Regions from separate parts of the uncultured Alteromonas sp. genome, predicted to be linked through region 1. Evidence: predicted binding sites of a transcription regulator. Region 1 holds the regulator's gene; each other region holds the start of a gene.
What was found. The regulator sigma-54, encoded in region 1, starts transcription at its own class of promoters, with help from an activator protein. The targets are predictions, from matches to a motif close to GTTGGCACGNNNNTNGNNT.
Positions count from the first base shown of each region.

Region 1 (2,275 bases):
ATGTCGCTAATAATCTCTAGAATACGTTTTTTACTGTTACATTGAACCGCACACTCGGTGCGGTCCAAACTTACTATGGCTTGAATTTCCATACTAATATTTAGTGCTTTTTCAGCTTTTCCTTATGCTTGATAACTTGCCTGTCGAGTTTGTCGATCATGCTGTCTATCGCCGCATACATGTCTGTATTATGAGATGAAGCAAACACTTCTGCGCCGCTAAGGTGCATGGTGGCTTCGGCTTTTTGATTGAGTTTTTCGACGTTCAGGATGACATGCACATTAGATATGTGATCAAAGTGACGCTCTAGTTTGCTGAACTTAGTATCGACATAGCTACGCAAAGAATCAGTAATTTCGACATGATGACCGGTAAGGTTGATTTGCATATTTCGTCTTCCTTAAATTATCAAGGCCTTTAAATAAGGCTTTTGCGTTGGTTTGACGGCGGAATCGATAACGATTCCCGGTATTTTGCTATTGTTCGCCGGGCTACTTTAATGCCTTTTTCGGCCAACAATTGAGCAATCTTGCTATCGCTTAATGGCTTGCTGGGCGTTTCCGCTGCCACAAGCTTTTTAATTAGTGCGCGAATAGCGGTAGATGAACACTCACCACCAGATTCCGTTGCTACATGGCTAGAGAAGAAATATTTCAACTCGAAAATGCCACGAGGGGTATGCATATACTTTTGCGTGGTGACTCGTGAAATGGTGGATTCATGCATATCTACCATTTCTGCGACATCATTTAGCACCATTGGTTTCATCATTTCTGGGCCGTGCTCGAAAAAGCCCATTTGTTGCTGCACAATACAGTTTGCTACTTTCATCAAGGTGTCGTTTCTTGACTCAAGGCTTTTTATAAACCACTTGGCTTCTTGCATATGCGAGCGAATAAATTGCGAATCGCTGCTATTTTTAGAGCGTCGGCTCATGGCAGCGTATTGTTGATTTACGCTTAATTTAGGCAGGCTATCGGGGTTAAGTTCCACCACCCAACGGCCATTCTTTTTGTTTACCGAAACATCAGGAATAACGTATTCGGGTTCTTTGGTAATTAATGCACTGCCAGGACGAGGATTCAACGTTTGCAATAAGCGCATGGCTTCACGAAGTTGATCTTCTTTCAAACGACTCTTGCGCATTAACGTACGGTAATCTTTGCTGCTCAGCAGGTCTGAGTACTCATTAATAAGCTGTCTGGCTTCGGTAAGCCATGGCGTATCGTCTGAGAACTGGCGAAGCTGCACGAGCAAACATTCTTGCGGTGTACGTGAACCTGAACCAATAGGGTCGAACATTTGAATACGTTTTAGTACACATTCAACTTCGTCCATTTCTACCAACTCTTCAACATCGTCAGAGTTTACCGATTCTAAAATCTGTTCAATGGGTACGTTAAGGTAACCAGATTCATCAATTGAGTCGATAATGGCGGTAGCAATGGCGCGGTCTGTATCTGAAAACGGGGTTAAGCGCATCTGCCAAAGCAAATGGTCTTGAATATTGTCGGTGGTTTCACCCTGAAACAATTGGTCGTCATCATTATTCGATGGGCCAGGAGCGGGGGCAGAAGAGGCCGAGTAATACTCATCCCATGTGCTGTCGATTGGCAACTCGTCGGGAAGATCGTTCTTTTCAAGCGCGTCACCAGCTTCTAATGAATCGCTAGAAGCAGTAGGAGCAGCTTCTACAGAAGGGTCGTCGCCGTCCATGTTGTTTTTCTCAACAGGGTGGTCATCACCGCCTTCTTCAACTTCTAAAAGAGGGTTTGAGTCAAGTGCTTCCTGAATCTCTTGTTGCAGGTCGAGCGTAGACAACTGCAGCAGCTTGATTGCCTGCTGCAACTGCGGTGTCATGGTAAGTTGTTGACTGAACTTTAGCTGTAAAGATGGTTTCATCTACGTCTTATTTTTAAACTCTTGTTGTGAATATACCCGTGCTTAAAACTGAAAATGACAATTCGGTTACAGTAACTATAGCCTGAATTGTTCTCCTAGGTATACATCCCTTACTTTCTGATTACTTAAAACTTGTTCTGCCGTCCCTTGCGCGATGAGTTCGCCTTGGCTCACAATATACGCTTTCTCACACACATCCAGTGTTTCTCTTACGTTGTGATCGGTGATGAGGATTCCAATTCCTCTGTCACGAAGATGTTGAATGATCTTCTTTATATCATTAACCGATATAGGATCAACACCAGCAAATGGCTCATCAAGCAAAATAAATTGCGGATCGGCTGCTAATGCTCGTGCGATTTCTACTCGGCGG
Region 1 covers NZ_CAXBMP010000003.1:187,595-189,869, forward strand. Annotated here, with positions in the region: gene ptsN (PTS IIA-like nitrogen regulatory protein PtsN) at 1-92, opposite strand, end outside; gene hpf (ribosome hibernation promoting factor) at 101-388, opposite strand; gene AAC006_RS03915 (RNA polymerase factor sigma-54) at 418-1,902, opposite strand; gene lptB (LPS export ABC transporter ATP-binding protein) at 1,978-2,275, opposite strand, start outside.

Region 2 (2,275 bases), on a different contig from region 1:
AGGCTATTATACGAACTTAATCCGCGAACGGAACCCTTTGGTTTAAAAACCTTTATCTAAGTTTTGTACCCTGCTATAAAGGGTGAGCGGTTGTTTAGTTCTTCTATGTAATTAGTAGACGCTGTAACCGAACTATCGTTTGATAACGAAATCACTCTCTTGAATATTCGCAATAATACCACTGTCTTTATGAATCAATCTTGCAGTATTGCCATAAGCATTTTCAACAACAAATGCACCGGGGTAAATATGGTACTGCAAATAGGCTTTACCGTGTCTGTCGATAATTTCGCTGGTTTGATAGACAAAAAGCTCATCACCATTTTGTATGCCATTATCGCGGCCCAATGATACTGAAATATGCGAACCGGCAACATTAAGCACTCTGCCAGTCATAGGCTGACAGGCAATAGTCTCGTTAATATCAGCGGTTAACTGCTGCATCTGCTTTCTAATTGCATTGCCGTAATCTGTCCGCCAAAAGGTTGACGAAAATTCGTCTACATCGGTAAACCGGTCAAAAGGCCAATTTGCTTCAGTTATGTAATCTTGCTGCAGCAGCAAGCCGCTATTTATACCGTCGAAAACCTTAATGCTTAGCGAAAAGTAACGGGTGGCTTTTTCTTCTTTCCAGAATGCAATCGAAGAAGGGCGTTGTCTTTCAACACTAACGTCATTAATGCTGCCGATTAAAACAAACTGTGCATTTGATTGTTGTGATAATGCGCGCACATTTTCTTCAAGCCCATTAACTCCCCATCGTGTGGTGTGTGGAGCAATGTACGCTAAATTCAAATTCTGCGCCTGCGCCGACATTTCGGTAGCCAGCTTTCTTGTGACTGCCTCGGAAAAGTTAGGGATTTTTCCTTCAACTAAATGATTGCGGTTTTCTACCATGAAGTAACTGGTGGCAATATTTTTATCATACTCAACTGCGGTACATTGTTTAGCCGCAGGAAAGATATCCGCCCTGACGCTTACGGTAACATAGTCGCTATGCCATACTTCATCAGTGAGTTCGAGATGATCCACTTCACCTGAACTACTAATGGTAATGTCTTCACTTTCAAGTAACCCATTTGTGAGCTGCTGAACACTGCTTATCGAGGCACCTGCGAATAACAATGCTTGTTTGAGGGCTTCTTCTGTGGCGTCTCTACGTGCTTTTTCTTTATTACCGTTCACGATAACTGCTTGGCCTTTGGCTTCATACCAAGCGGCATGGCTTTGCCCTGTTGACACTAAAGCAAGGCAAAACAGCGCCATAAAAAAGGCGACCTTGGCGTATCTAGCTTGATATCTTCTTTTCACAGAAGACACGCTAGTTAACGTTAGTTTAGCGAATGTTTGTATGCCAAGCACAGTCTTGTCCTTTTGTTGCAGTGCGATAAGAGGGCACTACATCAGTTAATTTAAGTCAGTATTCTTTTGTATCAGATTCTTTAATCGGTTTTTTTCGACTTTATGTCAATTTTTGCTCCAACTTATAATAAGCGAAATAGATGCCAATGTTTCAAATTTAAAATTTAGGCGTAAACATTGCTTATCCACTAATAGAAAAATTGAGAATGAGGTTTCTCTAATGGTGTTTTTTGAAAAATTGATTCGTAGCCGAGCATGGATGACGATGGCTTTATTTGCTGCACTAACAGGTTTATCAGGATGTAGTCTATTTGTAGACAAACATGTGGAGTGGGAGACGGTTGAGCCAGACAGTTACCCTGTGCTAAGTGCCGTTGGATATGCCCCAATTATGTCGCAACGGGGTGAAAGCGAAACCGTGAAAACCTTGATGGCAATTAAAGCATCAAAACTAGAGGCTTACAGAGAACTTGCAGAGCAGGTGTACGGACAGCGTATTGAAGGTAATCAATCACTGTCTAGCCTTGTGGTGGATAATGAAACCTTGCGGGCTTCTGTAGAGGGCGTTATTAGAGGGGCTAGGGTAATAAAAAGTTACCCCGTGGGTGAAGACACCTATGCCACCGAACTTGAGCTAGATATGCATCGCGTGTACGACATTTATTTGACGACAGCGAAGCCACAAAGAATAAAAGACATCAAATACTATTAAGTATTTCGATGTATGGCTAAATAGCACCCACAAAAAAGCGCGTATTAAACGCGCTTTTTTGTGCTTTTATTGGGGCTTTCGGTAACGAGTGCATTACTTAGGCGCTAATACCTGAACCTAAACGGCCTGCATTTGGCTTACCTTTCTTATCGTAGGTTAACGACTCTTTAGCGCGAACTTCCAACATCAGATTCCGTAAGT
Region 2 covers NZ_CAXBMP010000002.1:231,881-234,155, reverse strand. Annotated here, with positions in the region: gene AAC006_RS02795 (flagellar assembly protein FlgT) at 133-1,266, opposite strand; gene AAC006_RS02790 (LPP20 family lipoprotein) at 1,622-2,074, shown strand; gene flgN (flagellar export chaperone FlgN) at 2,172-2,275, opposite strand, start outside.
Region 2: a site for sigma-54 is predicted at 1,492-1,510, ahead of AAC006_RS02795 (flagellar assembly protein FlgT). Genes of this name have one in related genera too.

Region 3 (2,275 bases), on a different contig from region 1:
CACGGTATAACCCAGTGTTTGCGCATGCTCACGCTTATTCGGTTTTATCCATACCGCATCTAAGCCAAAGGCAGGGTCTTTGGTTGCACGGCCTTCCAGCTTGCCAAATACTTGACCCGGATTAATCGCAAGTTCTTCATCGTGACTTATTTGCGCATCGCCAATAGTTACGCCCAACATCGCAATGGTGTATAAATTAGGTTCTAAATCTAAATTATCGCGAATGTGCACCGGTGGAATAAGAAAGCCTAACTCTTGAGATAACTTCTTACGCACCCCTTTGATACGAGTGAGCAGTTCTCCGCCCTGAGACTTATCTACTAAGGGGATTAATCGGTACCCGACTTCTAAACCGATGGTATCTACGTGCTGCACATCATCCCACCCAAGCTCTTTTATTTCGGGCGCAACAGTGTCATCTTTCACGATATTCGCTGGGGTTTTAGGTTTTTCTGCCTCGCGTTTAGCCGCAACACCCTGCCAATAAGCGTAACCAGCGATAAGCACTGAAAACCCAATAAAGGCCAAATGAGGCATACCAGGAATAATCCCCATGACAAATAAAACACCAGAGGCAATATAAAGGGCTTGGCTGTTACCTAATTGACTACGTATTTCTTTGCCCATTTCTTGGGTTTCGTTTTCACGAGTAACAATAATAGCGGTAGCCACAGACAGTAACAGTGAGGGTATTTGCGCCACCAAACCGTCACCAATGGTTAAAATGGTGTATACCTCGATGGCGTTACCAAAACTTAATCCGTGTTGAATCATGCCAATAAAAAGGCCACCCACAATATTGATAAGCATGATAAAGAGTCCGGCGACCGCATCACCTTTCACAAATTTTGACGCACCGTCCATTGAGCCATAAAAGTCTGCTTCGGCGGTTATTTCTTCTCGGCGAGCACGCGCCTGATCTTGGTCGATATAACCCGCATTCAAATCGGCATCAATAGCCATTTGCTTACCTGGCATGGCATCAAGCGTAAAGCGGGCACTTACTTCTGAAATACGCCCAGCACCGGCGGTGACTACTTTAAAGTTGATAATAAGCAAGATAGCAAAGACCACCACACCCACTGCATAGTTGCCGCCAATAACCACCGCACCAAATGCTTCGATAACCTTACCAGCCGCATCGCCCCCCTCATGCCCATAAAGCAATACCACACGGGTAGAGGCCACGTTTAGCGCTAAGCGCAAAACAGTAGCGATAAGTAATACTAGGGGAAAAATACCGAAATCAACTGGCTTTTGCGTTAATACTGCCACCAAAATAATGACTAAAGACAGGGCTATATTAAAGCTGAACAATACGTCGAGCAGAAATGGCGGCATGGGAAGAATAACCATGCCCATAATGGCAAGAAGAACAATGGGAGCGCCTAAGCCACTGGTAATGTTCTGCAGCTGACTTTTATCGAATCGCTGAAGGTAACCGGATAACTGCATTACAGGGAGTCTCTCTATCGGAAAATTGACGCTTAACGCTATCTTTCAATGAGTATTACAACTACCGTGCCAGCTTTATACAAAACCGATTAAACGTAAGTAGGAGGGGCGCAATTTACAGAATTACAATTAAGAGGGGCTCACTTTGAGCCCTGGCCTTAGCGATATCTTAGCCGTAATTTAGCGCTAATTTAGGCCAAAAGCAGCGCTCTAACGGCGTAGCTCTGGTGGTATGGGTAAATCACGTTTAAGCGGTTTGGGTCGTTTCCCTTTACCCGCTCTGTGTGCTTTTAACTGATAAACGTGGGCTAATACTTGCGCTACCGCCATAAACAAGGCATTAGGCACTTCACCGTCAATCTCAGTTGAGTAGTAAACGGCTCGGGCTAACATGGGCGATGGAATAAGCGGTACATCGTTAGCAGTGGCTATTTTACGAATATGCATGGCTAATTCATCGGTGCCTTTTGCCACAACGACTGGGGCACGATTACCACTGTCATCATATTTTATTGCTACAGAGTAATGAGTTGGGTTGGTTACCACCACATCGGCCTGAGGAACTTCTTGCATCATTCGTTTAGTGGCAGCTTGATACTGCAAGCGACGGATGCGCCCTTTTACCAAAGGATCACCTTCAGAGTTTTTACGCTCGTCTTTCACCTCTTGCTTAGTCATCTTAATTTCTTTGTTGTGCTTATAAATTTGATAAGGCACATCAATAAGCGCAATAGGTATCATGCCGCAAACCAACATGATAAAAGCCCATTTCAGCATATCTAACGCGTGAAAAATATTACCCGGGTACAGATCTAAATCA
Region 3 covers NZ_CAXBMP010000002.1:161,139-163,413, forward strand. Annotated here, with positions in the region: gene flhA (flagellar biosynthesis protein FlhA) at 1-1,455, opposite strand, end outside; gene flhB (flagellar biosynthesis protein FlhB) at 1,666-2,275, opposite strand, start outside.
Region 3: a site for sigma-54 is predicted at 1,511-1,529, ahead of flhA (flagellar biosynthesis protein FlhA). Genes of this name have one in related genera too.